2 regions of the Bradyrhizobium septentrionale genome follow, and region 1 is predicted to be linked to the other one. Evidence: riboswitches for the same ligand, from Rfam matches in the RefSeq annotation. Region 1 holds a riboswitch; the other holds the start of a gene.
What was found. A riboswitch is a leader RNA that binds a small molecule or an ion and turns the genes downstream of it on or off. The one in region 1 is predicted to bind glycine.

Region 1 (7,854 bases):
TTCGAGGCAAAGGGCCTGACCTACGAGCACCGCCTGATCGACGACATGGTGGCCTCGGCGCTGAAGTGGTCCGGCGGCTATGTCTGGGCCTGCAAGAACTATGACGGCGACGTGCAGTCCGACACCGTGGCCCAGGGCTACGGCTCGCTCGGCCTGATGACCTCGGTGCTGCTCACCCCGGACGGCAAGACCGTGGAAGCCGAAGCCGCCCATGGCACCGTGACTCGCCACTACCGCGAGCACCAGAAGGGCAAGGAGACCTCGACCAACTCGATCGCGTCGATCTTCGCCTGGACCCGGGGCCTCGCTCACCGCGCCAAGCTCGACAACAATCCGGAGCTGGCGAAGTTCGCCACGACCCTGGAGAAGGTCTGCGTCGCGACCGTCGAAGAGGGCTACATGACCAAGGACCTCGCGCTGCTGGTCGGCGCCGACCAGCGCTGGCTCTCGACCACCGGATTCCTCGACAAGGTTTCCGACAACCTCGCGAAGGCGATGGCGGCCTAACGGCCGCCTGTTGGTGAATACAACAGCGAGCGTGACCATGACCCTACTCGGCCGGGCAACGCTCGCATCCTTGTTGCTGACCGGATCGGCGGCGCTCGCTGCCGATCCCCTGCCCGCCCCCGTTGCGGCACCGGACGAGACCGCGGTACTCACCGTGCATGCCGAGGGCGCCCAGGTCTATGAGTGCAAGCCGGTCACCGACGGCAAGCTCGCCTGGTCGTTCCGCGAACCCATCGCCACCCTGATCGCCGGCGGCCGCACGGTCGGCCGGCACTATGCCGGCCCGAACTGGGAGCATGTCGACGGCAGCACCGTGACCGCCCGCACCGCCGGCAGCGCACCCGGCGCGACCGCCGCCGATATTCCCTGGCTGAAACTCGAGGCGATCGCCCACCGCGGCAACGGCGTGCTGACCAGCGTCGCCACCGTGCAGCGGATCAATACATCTGGCGGGCAGCTCGACGGCGCCTGCGACAAGGCCGGCGTGTTCAAGAGCGCACCCTATTCGGCCGATTACGTGTTCCTGCGCCGCGACTAGTCGCGGATGCCGCCGTCGGTCTCGCCAGGCGCCTGGGCGATTTCGCCGGCGGCTAGGTCGCCACCGGCCGTAAGCGGATCGGCGAGCCGCGCCTCCGCCGTCTCCCGGACATGCGCGGCGAGCGCCGGCATGCGCTCGATCAGGGCATGGAAGTCCTGCGCGTCGAGCACCAGGAGCTTGGTCTTGCGCGTCGCCGTCACCGTGCCGGAGCGGTTGGTCCGCCGCAGCAGCGCGATCTCGCCGAAGAACGCGCCGTCGGCAAGCTTCACGAGCTGGCTCGGCAGGTCGATCTCGACCTCGCCCGCGGTGATGAAATACATCGATGACGCCGGATCGCCGCGCCGCACCAGCACCTCGCCGGCCTCGATGGTCTGCGAGCGCAGCAGGCGCATGATGTCGGCGATATCGGCCGCGTTGAGATGCGAGAACAGCGGCACCCGCGCCAGCATGCCCCAGGTCACGACGAAGTCGCGGCGCCGGACCTCGTCGGCAAAGGCGGTCGAGATGATCGCGACCGGCAGCGCGATCATCGCGAAGCCGACCACGATCGCAACCACGGTGACGATCCGCCCGAGCGGCGTCACCGGGACGACGTCGCCGTAGCCGACAGTGCCGAGCGTCACGATCGCCCACCACATCGCCTGCGGCATGGTGCCGAACTTGTCCGGCTGCACTCTGTGCTCGATGGCATAAAGCAGCGAGGCGAACAGCAGCACCGCGCCAGTCAGGATCACGACGCAGCCGAACAGCGTGCGCCGCTCGGCGTGCAGCGCCGCCAGCAGCGAGCGCATTGCGGTCGAATAGCGCACCAGCTTCAGGAACGGCAGCATGCCGAACAGCACCAGCGCGGTCTTGTCGTTGATGACCAGCGCGATGGCCGACGGCAGGAAGGCGAGCAGATCGATCACGCCGAGCGCCGAAAAGGCGTATTCGAGCCGCGCCTGCAGCGGCGTCATGTCGCGCAGCGAGCGGCCGACCACGCTCCAGAGCCGCGCGGCATATTCCAGCGCAAACGCAATGACGGCTGCGATTTCGATCGCCGAGAACAGCCACCACAGCTGGGCGTCGAACTCGGGCACCGATGCCAGGATCGCCGCCAGCACATCGACACTGATGATCGCGACGACGAGCCGGACAAAGCGCGCGCCGACCGAATGCGGCAGGTGGTCCTGCTCCAGCAGCTCGTAGAGACGGTCGCGCAGTCCGGGATCGCTGATCGTGGGCTTGCCCGGAGCCGTCGCCACGATCAGCCTCTCCGTCAGGCCCCGGCCGATGCCTGTTGAGTCATGGCCTGCTCGATCGCCGACAGCGCGGCATCGGCCTTGGCGCCGTCGGGGCCGCCCGCCTGCGCCATGTCGGGCCGGCCGCCGCCGCCCTTGCCGCCGAGCACCTCGGAGCCCTTGCGCACCAGCTCGACCGCGTTGAAGCGCGAGGTCAGATCGGCGGTGACCCCGACCACGATGCCGGCCTTGCCGTCCTCGGTGACGCCGACGATCGCGACCACGCCGGAGCCGATCTGCTTCTTGCCGTCGTCGACCAGGCTCTTGAGGTCCTTGGTCTCGACGCCCTCGACCGCGCGGGCGAGCAGCTTGACATTGCCGACCTCGCGCACGGCGGAGGCCGCGCCGTTCGACGACGCGCCGCCGCCGCCCATCGCGAGCTTCTTGCGGGCATCCGACAGGTCGCGCTCGAGCTTCTTGCGCTCCTCCATCAGGGCTGCGATGCGCGCCGGCACATCCTCGATCGTGGTGCGCAGCTCGGCCGCCGCGGTCTTGGCCAGCGCCATGGTGTCGTTGGCGTGCTTGCGCGCATGATGCCCGGTCAGCGCCTCGATGCGGCGAACGCCTGATGCCACCGCGCTCTCGCTGGTGACCGAGATCAGGCCGATGTCGCCGGTGCGGCGAACATGGGTGCCGCCGCAGAGCTCGACCGACCAGCCGAGCGCGTTCTGGCCGTGCTCGCGGGCACTCCTGCCCATCGAGACGACGCGGACTTCATCGCCGTATTTCTCGCCGAACAGCGCGCGCGCACCGGCTTCGCGGGCGTCGTCGACACCCATGACCCGCGTCGTCACCTCGTCATTCTCCAGCACCACGTCGTTGGCGATGTCCTCGACCCGGGCGAGTTCTTCCGGAGTGATCGGCTTCGGATGCACGAAATCGAAGCGCAGGCGATCGGGCGCAACCAGCGAGCCGCGCTGGGCGATGTGATCGCCGAGCACCTGGCGCAGCGCCTCATGCAACAGATGGGTCGCCGAGTGGTTAGCGCGGATCGACGAACGCCTGGCGTGGTCGACCTCGAGCTGCAGCGCGGTGCCGACATTCAACGTGCCCTGCTCCACCGCGCCGACATGCACGAACAGATCGCCGGCCTTCTTCTGCATGTCGGTGACGCGGAATTTGACGCCTTCGCCAGTGAGGATGCCGACGTCGCCGACCTGACCACCGGATTCGGCATAGAACGGCGTCTGGTTCAGCACGATCGCACCGGTCTCGCCGGCCTTGAGGCTGTCGACCTCGGCGCCGTCCTTGACCAGCGCCGTCACCACGCCTTCCGCGCTCTCGGTCTCATAGCCGAGGAATTCGGTCGCACCGAGCTTCTCGCGCAGCGGGAACCAGATGTTTTCGGTCGCCGCCTCGCCCGAACCGGCCCAGGAGGCGCGCGCCTTCTCGCGCTGACGGTTCATCGCATCCGTGAACGACGCTTGATCGACGCTGATGCCGCGCGACTTCAGCGCGTCCTGCGTCAGGTCCAGCGGGAAGCCGTAAGTGTCGTACAGCGTGAACGCGGTGTCGCCGTCGAACATGTCGCCCTTCTTGAGGCCGGCGCTCTTCTCATCGAGGATCGACAGGCCACGCACCAGCGTCTTGCGGAAGCGCGTCTCTTCCAGCCGCAGCGTCTCCTCGATCAGCTTCTCCGCACGCACCAGGTCCGGATAGGCCTGGCCCATCTCGCGGACCAGCGCCCAGACCAGGCGATGCATCAGCGGCTCGCTCGCACCCAGAAGCTGCGCGTGGCGCATCGCGCGGCGCATGATCCTGCGCAGCACATAGCCGCGGCCCTCGTTCGACGGCAGCACACCGTCGGCAATCAGGAACGCCGACGAGCGCAGATGGTCCGCGATCACCCGGTACGACGCGACGTTCTGCGCGTTCGGCCCATGGCCGAGCGCCGACGCGGCCGCATCGATCAAATGGCGGAACAGATCGGTCTCGAACACGCTCTCGACGCCCTGCAGGATGGCGGCCATGCGCTCCAGCCCCATGCCGGTGTCGATCGAGGGACGCGGCAGCGCCACGCGCTCCTCCTTCGTCACCTGCTCGTACTGCATGAACACCAGGTTCCAGAATTCGAGGAAGCGATCGCCATCCTCCTCCGGGCTGCCCGGAGGTCCGCCCCAGATGTGTTCGCCGCGATCGATGAAGATCTCGGAGCACGGCCCGCACGGGCCGGTGTCGCCCATCGCCCAGAAATTGTCCGAAGTCGGGATGCGGATGATGCGGTCGTCGGAGAAGCCCGCGATCTTCTTCCAGTAGCCGGCCGCCTCGTCGTCGGTGTGGTAGACGGTGACCAGCAGCTTGTCCTTCTTCAGCCCGAAATCCTTGGTGATCAGATTCCAGGCGAGCTCGATCGCGCGCTCCTTGAAGTAGTCGCCGAACGAGAAATTGCCGAGCATCTCGAAGAAGGTGAGATGGCGCGCGGTGTAGCCGACATTGTCGAGGTCGTTATGCTTGCCGCCGGCGCGCACGCACTTCTGCGACGTCGTGGCGCGCTGATAGGCGCGCTTCTCGACGCCGGTGAAGACGTTCTTGAACTGCACCATGCCGGCATTGGTGAACATCAAGGTCGGGTCGTTGCGCGGCACCAGCGGCGACGACGCCACGATCTCGTGGCCGTTCTCCTTGAAGAAGTTCAGAAATGTCGACCTGATGTCGTTGACGCTGCTCATGTTCATCCAATCGGAAAAAGGGGCCGGCCAGCCGCAAAAAGGCGTCATTTTCCGGCCGAACGCTTTTAGACAAGGCCAGCTGCGGTGTCCAGAAACTGTGCAGGCGGATCATGGGCTTGCCGCGGCAGCACAAAGCCCATTGGATAGCAGCGAGAGCTGCGTTGACAGTCTTGGTGGCGCCGTGTTTTCTACCTACCTATAGCTAAGTCACGTCGGGAGAGACCGGCCTTGCGCCGGCGCCGAAGGAGCAACCGCCCCGGAAACTCTCAGGCAAAAGGACCGCGTGACGTCTGACATCTGGAAAGAGGCGCTGGGGTCATCCCCGATGCGTCCGCCGACGGGATAATACTCTCAGGCACAGCGACAGATGGGGCTTTCTGCAGGTTTCTCAAGGGGAAATAGGTCCCCTGCGGGAACCGCGAGGGCCCTGTGATGCTTGCGCGCGAAACCTCCCCGCTGAAACAGACCCCGCTGCACGCGCTGCACCTGGCGCGCGGCGCCAAGATGGTGCCGTTCGCCGGCTATGACATGCCGGTGCAATACACCGCCGGCGTGCTCAAGGAGCACCTGCACACCCGCGGCAACGCCGGCCTGTTCGACGTGTCCCACATGGGCCAGCTGGTGCTGAAGGCCAAATCCGGCAATGTCGCTGACGCGGCGCTCGCGCTGGAAAAACTGGTGCCGCAGGACATTGTCGGCATCGCGCCGGGACGGCAGCGCTACGCCCAATTCACCAATGACGACGGCGGGCTGCTCGACGATTTGATGGTCGCGAATTTCGGCGATCATTTGTTCCTGGTGGTCAACGCCGCCTGCAAGGCCGAGGACGAGGCGCATCTGCGTGCGCATCTCTCCGACGCCTGCGAAATCGTGTCGCTGGCCGACCGCGCGCTGATCGCGCTGCAGGGGCCGAAAGCCGAATCGGCGCTGGCCAAACTTTGTGCAGATGTCAGTGCGATGAAATTCATGGACGCCGGTCCGCGCCGCGTCGCCGACATCGACTGTTTCGTCTCGCGCTCCGGCTACACCGGCGAGGACGGTTTCGAGATCTCGGTGCCGGCGGACAAGGCCGAAACCCTTGTCACCGCACTGCTGGACAATCCCGACGTGCTGCCGATCGGGCTCGGCGCGCGGGACAGCCTGCGGCTCGAAGCTGGGCTTTGCCTCTATGGCCATGATATCGACACCACGACGACGCCGATCGAAGGCGCGCTGGAATGGTCGGTGCAGAAGGTCCGCCGCAGCGGCGGCGCCCGCGCCGGCGGTTTTCCGGGCGCCGACAAGATCCTCGCCCAATTCGCGCAAGGCGCCTCCCGCCGCCGCGTCGGCCTGAAGCCTGACGGCCGCGCGCCTGTGCGCGAAGGCGCCGCCCTGTTTGCCGATCCAACCTCGACCGAGCAGATCGGCAAGGTGACGTCGGGCGGCTTCGGCCCGAGCCTCAATGCGCCGGTTGCGATGGGCTATCTGCCGATTTCGCTTTCCGCGCTCGACACCACCGTTTTCGCCGAAGTGCGCGGCCAGCGGCTGCCGCTGAAAGTCGCCGCCACGCCCTTCGTTCCCAATACCTACAAACGCTAAACGCCAGAGGATCTCCATGACGACGCTGTACACGTCCGACCACGAATGGCTCCGCATCGAGGGCGACGTCGCCACGATCGGGATCACCGACTACGCGCAATCGCAGCTCGGCGACGTCGTGTTCGTCGAACTGCCCAAGGTCGGCCGCAGCCTGAAGAAGGCTGAGGCCGCCGCCGTCGTCGAATCCGTCAAGGCCGCCTCCGACGTCTACGCGCCGATCACCGGCGAGGTAATCGAGGTCAACGAAGAGCTCGCTGCCGAGCCCGCGCTGGTCAATTCGGACGCCGGCGGCAAGGCCTGGTTCTTCAAGCTGAAGATTGCAGACAACAGCGAACTCGGCGGCCTGATGGATGAGGCCGCCTACGCCGCCCACACCGCCTAAAGGATCAGCCCAAGGATCAAGCCATGAACGCGCCCTTCAAGCCGATCAACGAAGCCGCCACCGATTTCGTCCGCCGCCACATCGGACCGTCGCCGCGCGACATCAACGCGATGCTGGAGACGGTAGGCGCCGCGAGCCTGCAGGCGCTGATGAACGAGACGCTGCCGGCGTCGATCCGCCAGAAGGCGCCGCTCGACCTCGGCCGCGCGCTGAGCGAGACCGAGGCGCTTTCGCATATGAGCGAGCTCGCCGCGCAGAATCAGGTGTTCACCTCGCTGATCGGCCAGGGCTATTCCGGCACCATCCTGCCGGCGGTGATCCAGCGCAACATCCTGGAAAACCCGGCCTGGTATACCGCCTATACGCCGTACCAGCCCGAGATCAGCCAGGGCCGGCTCGAAGCCCTGTTCAACTTCCAGACCATGGTCTGCGACCTCACCGGCCTCGACGTCGCCAACGCCTCGCTGCTCGACGAGGCGACCGCGGCGGCGGAAGCGATGGCGCTCGCCGAGCGCCACTCGCAGGTCAAGGCCAAGGTGTTCTTCGTCGACAAGGAGGTCCATCCGCAGACGCTTGCGGTGATGCGCACGCGCGCAGCGCCCTTGGGCTGGGCGCTGGTCGTTGGCGATCCCCTGACCGAACTCGACAAGGCCGACGTACTTGGCGCGCTGCTGCAATATCCGGGCACATCGGGCGCGGTGCGCGACCTCAAGCCCGCGATCGCATCGTTGCGCGCCAAGGGCGCGCTTGCGATCGTGGCGGCCGACCTGCTGTCGCTCACGCTGCTCACCTCGCCCGGCGAGCTCGGCGCCGACATCGCAATCGGCTCGGCGCAGCGGTTCGGCGTGCCGATGGGTTATGGCGGGCCGCACGCCGCCTACATGGCGGTGCGCGACACGC
Region 2 (7,854 bases), 180 kb from region 1:
GCGAGCGCGACCGAGATCGAGGGCTCGAGGCGCGGGCCGATCATCTCGAGGATCGGCTTGTTCGAGATCAGGGAGACGCCGAGGTCGCCGTGCAGCAGCTTGGCGACCCAGGTGTAGAACTGGATGTAGATCGGCTCGTTGAGACCAAGCGAGGTCCTGATGCGTTCGAGTTGTTCCGGCGTCGCATTGTCGCCGGCGAGAATTGCGGCGGGATCGCCCGGCGTCAGCCGCAGCAACAGGAACACGAACAGGGCCACCACGCCCATCACGGGAACGGCGGCGAGGATGCGGCGGATGAGATAGCCGATCATCGTTGCCATCTCCTCCCATCCGATGGTGCGAAGCGAAGGCTGGGCCGCATCATAGTCATGGTGTCCCCGTGATGTGTCTCATGCGCTTCTGCATCTTCTCTCAAGGCTAGCGCGAAAGTGATGAATTTGCAGGCAAATACTGTGCCAATGGCGACGCTATATCAAGGTGCGGTTCAGCCCGTTGAAAGCCTCCCTTGGTCTGAAGCTGCTCTATCCGAAGCTGCTATTTCGAATTGCACATTTCGTCATGCGCCACCGACCTGAAACGACAGGTCGATTCACACTCTCATCACGCCGCACCAGTTGGCGACGAACAATGCGATGCTCTGCGTTGTCTTGCGAAGGCTGTCGAGCTCGACGCGTTCGTTGAACGCATGCGGGCCGATGCCGTAAGGACCATAGCAAAGGGCAGGGATGCCGTAGTCGACACGATAGTAGCGGGTGTCGTTGACGGCCGTGGATAGGCGCTCCTGCATTGGAGCCTGGAACACGGAGTGATGGGCGGCAGACAGAGCTGCTTCCGCTTCGCTGCCGGGCTCGCACACCGCCGGGTCTGCCTGAAAACCACTCCACACGAGCTCAGCCGGATTGTCGGACAGGAAGTCGTCGGCCTTGTGCGCCTCAGTCAGGCATTCTTCGATGCCACGCATCGCCTCTCGCGGTGTCTCGCCCGGCAGGAGACCGAGCCGGCAATCCAGCTCGCACCAGGCCGCGGTCGAACTGGCCCAGTCGCCGCCTTTGATGATCCCGACGTTGAACTTGATCGGATTCTTGACGCTGCGGAACCAGCTGTTGTCGAGCGCTCGGGCATTGAGCGTTTTGGTGTAATTCTGGAACGCGCGCACCAGATGCATCGCCGACAGGATGGCGCTCGTACCGGCCTCGGAATAGGCGACATGCACCGGCGTGCCGCGCACGCGCAGGCGAAACCAGATGGCGCCGACCTGGGCGCGCGTCAGCGTGTGTCCGGTCGGTTCGGGAATGAGGCAGGCGTCGGCGCGATAGCCGCGCATCAGAGTGGACAATGCGCCGTTGCCGGTGCTCTCTTCCTCGGTCACGGTCTGCAGATGGACGCGCCCGCCCGGGGCATATCCGGCGTCGCGGATAGCATCGAGCGCGAAGATCATTGCCGAGACACCGGCCTTCATGTCCTGCGCGCCACGCCCGAACATCCAGCCGTCGTGCACGGCGCCTGCGAACGGCGGCTGGTCCCAAAGGTCAGCGGGCCCCTCCGGCACCACGTCGATATGACCTTGCAAGATCAGGCTGCGCCCGCTGCCTTTGCTGTTCTTCGTCGCAACAACCTGCTGCGATCCGGCAAGATCGATGCCGTCCATTGGCGCAGCCTTCGGATGGCTCATCAGGTTGACGTCCGCAAGGCTGAACACATCGACGTCGTAGCCGCGCTTTGCGAACTGCTCGGCCAGCCAAACTTGTTGCGGCGCTTCCTGTCCGCGCAAGCTGCGGAACTGCACCATGCGCGACAGGAACGCGATCTGATCGTCGAAGTTTCGATCGACGGCCGCGCACAGCTCTGCGGCAATCTGATCCGGCTTGGTCAACGTCTCAGTTGTCATGTCGCGCCTTTCGTGGAGCCCGGCGCAGAAGCCTGAGCATTGACTGTCTTGGAAAGACGGCGCACGAAGTCGGCGCAATGTCATGCGTGCCCGCCACCCCAATGCGCATTGTCCCCTCCCGAGATGAAGCGCTTTTCCCCGTTGTGACGCTAGTCCTAGTCACGCGGCGTTTCTCGGCGAATTCCGACTTGGCCACACGCAAATACGCTCATATTCTTCCTCTCCGGCCGGATAATTAGGGGAAAGCTGCGTGGGTGGTCTCGGTCGTATCGACCTGCGACGGCACCATTGAAGGCGTGTCGAGGTCGCTCCAATCATCGATCGCCCCTGCTACCATCTGCGCCGTCGCGGCCGAGAGCGTCCAGCCGAGATGACCGTGGCCCGTATTGTAGAACACGCCCGGAATCCGTCCGGCGCGAACCACCGGCATCATGTTCGGCATCATCGGGCGCAGGCCCGCCCACGGCACGATCGCCGACGTGTCGATCCCTGGGAAATGATGTCGCACCCAGTCCACCAGCGGCTGGATCCGGTCGGCGCGAATGTCGCGGTTGAAGCCGTTGAACTCGGCGGTGCCGGCGACGCGGAAGCGGTCGGCGCCGAGCCGGCTGGTGACGATTTTCGCAGCTTCATCGAGCAGGCTTACGGTCGGCGCAGCGTCGCGGCTTTGCGGCGCATCGAGCTGCACCGTGATCGAATAACCCTTCACCGGATAGACATTGACGCGGTCGTTGAGCATGCCAGCGAAGTGGCGGCTCGCGACGCCGGCGCAAATCACGATCCCGTCGGCCTGCAACTCATGTCGCGTCGCGAAGTCGGCATCATGCGAAGCGGCAGCGTTCCAACTGACACGGAAGCCATCGTCGCCGCGCGCGATCGCATCGACATCGGCTTCGTGGATGAAGGCTGCGCCGCGGCGGATGCAGGCGTCGGCAAGCCCGCGGGTGAACTTGTGGATATCGCCGGTCGCGTCCGACGGCGTGAAGAAGCCGCCATAGCAGGCCGTCTGCAGCGCGGGCTCGAGGCTGCGGATTTCGTCAGCGGTCACCGGCCGGCGGTCGAGCCCGCCTTGCTGCAGCAGCGTGTTGACCCGCAGGCCCGCTTCGAAGGCGGCCTTGTCGTGATAGACGTGCAGGATGCCGCGGCGTTCGAGATCGAAGGCGATGTTCTCGCGCTGTGCGATCGAGAACAGATGCTTGCGCGCCTCAATGGCGAGCCGCGTGGTCTCGATGGTGTTGCTGCGATAGCGGCCGATGTTGCCGACGAACTCACTGATCCAGGAATACTTGTGCCAGCTCGGCTTCGGGTTCATCAAGAGCGGCGCATCGCTCCTGAGCATCCAGCGCAGACCCTTGAGGATGGTTGCGGCGCTGTTCCAGACTTCCGCGTTGCTGGCGGAGAGTTGTCCGCCATTGGCGAACGAGGTTTCCATCGCGGCGTAGCGATGCCTGTCGAGGACAGTCACCCGGTAGCCGCGTTCGAGCAGGGCATAGGCCGTCGTCACGCCGGTGATGCCGGCGCCAATGATCGCAATGTGAGGCATGATGGTCTTCAGGCTCCCGTGGGTTAGAGTCGCCGAACCACCGGTGAAACCGGCGTCGGCGCCCCATCTGTCACGGTACCTGAGAGCTTGATCCGCATCGGGTCGGAGCCCAATAGCGAACTATCCCCTTCGGTGGACGTCACGGCCCTTGATGTGCGGCCATGTCCGTCTCTCTCCAGATCGTCCTGACGATACAGTCCTTCTGCCTGAGAGTTTCCGGGGCGGTTGCTCCGTCGGCGCCGAAGCCAACAACACGCATGTTGTCGCTTCGATCTCTCCCGCATCGTCGTGTTGGACGGCCGGACCGTAGGCGAAGCCTGAAAATTGGACAAGGCTAAATTTCGATCCGGCAGTGCCAACGTGTTGTGCAGTGCAAATCGATGTCAGTCCAGCGTCGCCAGCAGCGCCGCCATCAGGCGGCCGCGCTCGGCGAGGCTGTCGACCTCGATATGTTCGTTGAGCGTATGCGCGTCGGCGCCGCGAACGCCGAGGCCGTCGAGCGTGGGGATGCCCATCGCACCGGTGAAGTTGCCGTCCGAGCCGCCGCCGGCGCTGCCATGCGGCAGATCGAGGCCCATCGCCGCCGCGAGGCCCTTTGCCTTTTCATAGAGCGCCATGGTGCCGGCATCCGGCTCCCACACCGGGCGGGTGACGCCGCGCGTCACGTTGAAGGTCACGTCGTTGGCGGTGCCGGACAGCGCCAGCATGCGCTCGACGCCGCGATCGAGATCGGCCTGGCGCTTGGCCATGCTGAGCGCTTCACCGGTGCAGGTCGTCGCAACGCAATTGACCCATTGGCCGCCATGCACGACGCCGACCGAGAACGTGCAGTCCTCGGTGGTCATGCCGTCGATGGCGATGATCTGCCGCGCCATCTCGCGGATCGCGGAGCGACCCGAAGACAACGTCGCGCCGGCATGGCTCGGCTTGCCTGTTGCTTCCAGATTGAAGCGCGCGATCGCGTAGCGGCCGGTGACGACGCCGTTATTCGGACGGCCGGGCTCCGGCACTAGCACGTATTTGTTGCGCGCGGCTTCTGCCTCGATGATGTCGCGCGTCGACGGCGTGCCGACCTCTTCATCGGGTGTGAACAGCACCGTGATCGGCAGCGGCGTCGTGAAGGCGGCGCGCGCCAATTGTCTGATCGCCTCGACCGACAGGTAGTTGCCGCCCTTCATGTCGAAGATGCCGGGCCCGAAACATTTGTTGCCTTCGCGCCGCCACTTCAGCTTCTCGATGGTGCCGACCGGGTGCACGGTGTCCAGATGACCTGATATCAGGATGCCGGGCTGGCCTCGCTTCGGATGAGGAAAACGGGCGCGGACGCAGCCGGCAAAGCCCTGGCGTCCCGCGATGCGCTCGATCGTCGCACCCATGATCGCCATCTCGCGCGCGGCAAGGTCGAGCATGCGTTCGACTGCCGCCGAATCCCAGGTCGGGCTCTCGCATTCCACCCAGCCGCGCAGGCCCTGCAACATCGCTTCGGAATCAAAGGGAAGATTGGCTGGGTTCATCGTTTTTCTCTCTTGTTGTTTTGATCGCGCCGGCATCGCGCGCGCGTTACGAAAATCTCAGCCGACGAATTTGTAAAGCCAAAATCTGGCGCGCGGCCTCATTCGTTTGTGTACGTCCGATCTCGCCCGAAACCGATTGACGCGCATTGCGCTTGGTGCAAGTCTCGATTTCACAAGCCATACAGCATGTTAGTTCGCCTAAATAACGAACCTCATGCATAACGAATAAGCCGGCTTTGACCAGTTTCACGTCAGGAGAGATTGCATGTTCCCTATCTCGCGTTGGAAGCACCGCACGCTCGCGGCTGCGTTGACGGCGCTTGCACTGTCGTTCGCGCCGCAGGAATTGTCATTTGCACCGCAGGCGATGGCTGCGGGCAAGACCATCACCGCGGTGATGCACTCGGATCTGCGCGTCATCGATCCGATCATGACCACCGCCTACATCACCCGCGATCACGGCTACATGATCTATGACACGCTGCTGGCGACGGATTCCAACTTCAAGATCCAGCCGCAGATGGCGGACTGGAAGGTCTCCGACGACAAGCTGACCTATACGTTCACGCTGCGCGACGGCCTGAAGTGGCACGACGGCGCGCCGGTCACCGCGGAAGACTGCGTCGCCTCGCTGCAGCGCTGGGGCAAGGTCGACGGCATGGGCCAGAAGCTGATGGACTTCGTCGCGAGCCTGGAGGCGACCGACGCCAAGACCATCACGCTGAAGCTGAAGGAGCCCTACGGCCTCGTGCTCGAATCGATCGGCAAGCCGTCGTCGCGTGTACCGTTCATGATGCCGAAGCGTCTCGCCGAGACGCCGCCGGACAAGCCGATCCCGGAACAGATCGGATCCGGACCGTTCAAGTTCGTGCAGGCGGAATTCCAGCCGGGCGTGAAGGCGGTCTATGAGAAGAACAAGGACTACGTGCCGCGCAAGGAGCCGGCGAGCTGGACCGCAGGCGGCAAGGTCGTCAAGGTCGACCGCGTCGAGTGGATCACGATGGCCGATGCGCAGACCGCGGTGAACGCGCTGCAGTCCGGCGACATCGATTTCATGGAACAGCTTCCGTTTGACATGCTGCCGGTGCTCGAAGCCAATCCGGATCTCAAGATCGACGTGCTCAACAAGTTCGGCTTCCAGACCCTTGGTCGCATGAACTTCCTCTATCCGCCGTTCGACAATCCGAAGGTACGCCGCGCCGCGTTCCTGGCGATGAACCAGAAGGACGTGCTCGACGCGCTGGTCGGCAATGCCAAGTACCAGAAGATCTGCGGCGCCTTCTTCGTCTGCGGCACGCCGCTGGAGACCGACGTCGGTGCCGAGACCTTGGTGAAGGGCAGCGGCATGGCGGAAGCCAAGAAGGCGCTTGCCGCGTCCGGCTATGACGGCACGCCCGTCGTGATCATGGGGCCGGGCGATGTCACCACGCTGAAGGCCCAGCCGATCGTCGTGGCGCAGCAGTTGCGCGATGCCGGCTTCAAGGTGGATTTCCAGGCCACCGATTGGCAGACCGTCGTGACCCGCCGCGCCAGCCAGAAGTCGCCGAAGGAAGGCGGCTGGAATATGTTCTTCACCAACTGGGTCGCAGCCGACGTCGCCGATCCGATCGTCAACGCGTCGATCACCGGTCGTGGCAAGAACGGCGGCTGGTTCGGCTGGGCCGAAGATCCGAAGATCGAGGAGCTGCGCGACAAGTTCGCGCGCGCTGGCTCGGCCGAGGAAAAGAAGAAGATCGCCGCTGACATCCAGACCGAGGCCTACGATCAGGTGATCTACATTCCGCTCGGCCAGTACACGGTTCCGAGTGCCTGGCGGAAGTCGTTGACCGGTGTCCTCGACGGACCGGCGACGCCGATCTTCTGGAATATCGACAAGTCCGAGTAGGCTTGCGGTCTTGCTAACGACGAATGGCCGGGCGTTGTCCCGGCCATTTTTCGTTTCGAACTGTCGCTTCTAGAGCTCCGGATCTGATTGAATCAGAACCGAAGCTCTAGCTCCTTGTTTGACGCGTTTTCTTCACGCGAACCGGTGCCCACTTCGCTCGAAAACGCTCTAGTGTCAGTGACCCGATTTCGCGTCGCTCGCACTCGACAGGCTGGAGAGCTGTGTCGGCCCGACAGCCGCGCCGTTGATCCAGACCGCTGTTCCTGCGGCGAGTGCTAGCAGTCCGTACAGCATGATCGCGCGACGAATCCATCGCCGGTAGATCACGCGCTCGTCGGGCGTCGCGTCGTGGAATGTCTGGGCATTGAGCCCGTTGCTGCAATGGGCCGCGTCGTCGCCATGCTCGAGAATGGAGGCGCCTTGATCGCGCGCCCTGTCGCCAGCAATTCGATTGCAGTTTGCAATCTCCATCACCGATCTCCGACCAAAATTGATTTCGAAATGCGACGGCCGCGAAATATGCGGCCGGAATTTCCATCGCGCCAAGACAATGCATCGAGACTACGACACGCCGCGATCCCGGCTTGTGAACCGCGCCACAGCCCGGGAAACACGATCAGGTGATGCTAGCAATGTGATACCGCGCCTGCCGCCCAAGCCGTCGGCAGGCGCGTGGCATGCCAACGCGGCTGGCGATGTCTTAAGGTTCCCGTCAGAATCGCGTCGTAACCTGACCGCCAGCGTGTGTACCGATCGCGACGGGTTCATGGCCGACGACGATAGCAGGCCCGCACCAGCTGGCGGGCAGCAGCCAAAGCCGACCGATGAGCGGCGCAGCGGCTCCCGTCGCCGCGTCCTCAAATCGGGGGCGATCGAGTTCGGCAATGAAGCGATACCCTGCACGGTCCGAAACCTTTCTCCGCAGGGGGCCTGCATCGAAGTCAATTCGCCGCTGTGGTTTCCCGACCGCTTCGTCCTCGCCGTCGACGGCCAGCGGCACACCTGCCGGGTCATCTGGAAGAAG

Region 2: linked by a shared signal. The riboswitch ahead of HAP48_RS45530 (D-amino acid dehydrogenase) and the one ahead of gcvT (glycine cleavage system aminomethyltransferase GcvT) in region 1 are both predicted to bind glycine.

Annotation. Positions count from the first base shown of each region.
Region 1 covers NZ_CP088285.1:9,232,163-9,240,016, forward strand. The annotation lists gene HAP48_RS46420 (NADP-dependent isocitrate dehydrogenase) at 1-507, shown strand, start outside; gene HAP48_RS46425 (DUF3455 domain-containing protein) at 545-1,045, shown strand; gene HAP48_RS46430 (cyclic nucleotide-gated ion channel) at 1,042-2,292, opposite strand; gene alaS (alanine--tRNA ligase) at 2,304-4,994, opposite strand; glycine riboswitch at 5,197-5,286, shown strand; gene gcvT (glycine cleavage system aminomethyltransferase GcvT) at 5,427-6,572, shown strand; gene gcvH (glycine cleavage system protein GcvH) at 6,589-6,954, shown strand; gene gcvP (aminomethyl-transferring glycine dehydrogenase) at 6,978-7,854, shown strand, end outside.
Region 2 covers NZ_CP088285.1:9,047,316-9,055,169, reverse strand. The annotation lists gene HAP48_RS45540 (ABC transporter permease) at 1-311, opposite strand, end outside; gene HAP48_RS45535 (ArgE/DapE family deacylase) at 590-1,888, opposite strand; gene HAP48_RS45530 (D-amino acid dehydrogenase) at 2,124-3,431, opposite strand; glycine riboswitch at 3,497-3,612, opposite strand; glycine riboswitch at 3,616-3,722, opposite strand; gene HAP48_RS45525 (M20/M25/M40 family metallo-hydrolase) at 3,815-4,945, opposite strand; gene HAP48_RS45520 (ABC transporter substrate-binding protein) at 5,211-6,830, shown strand; gene HAP48_RS45515 (hypothetical protein) at 7,005-7,301, opposite strand; gene HAP48_RS45510 (PilZ domain-containing protein) at 7,597-7,854, shown strand, end outside.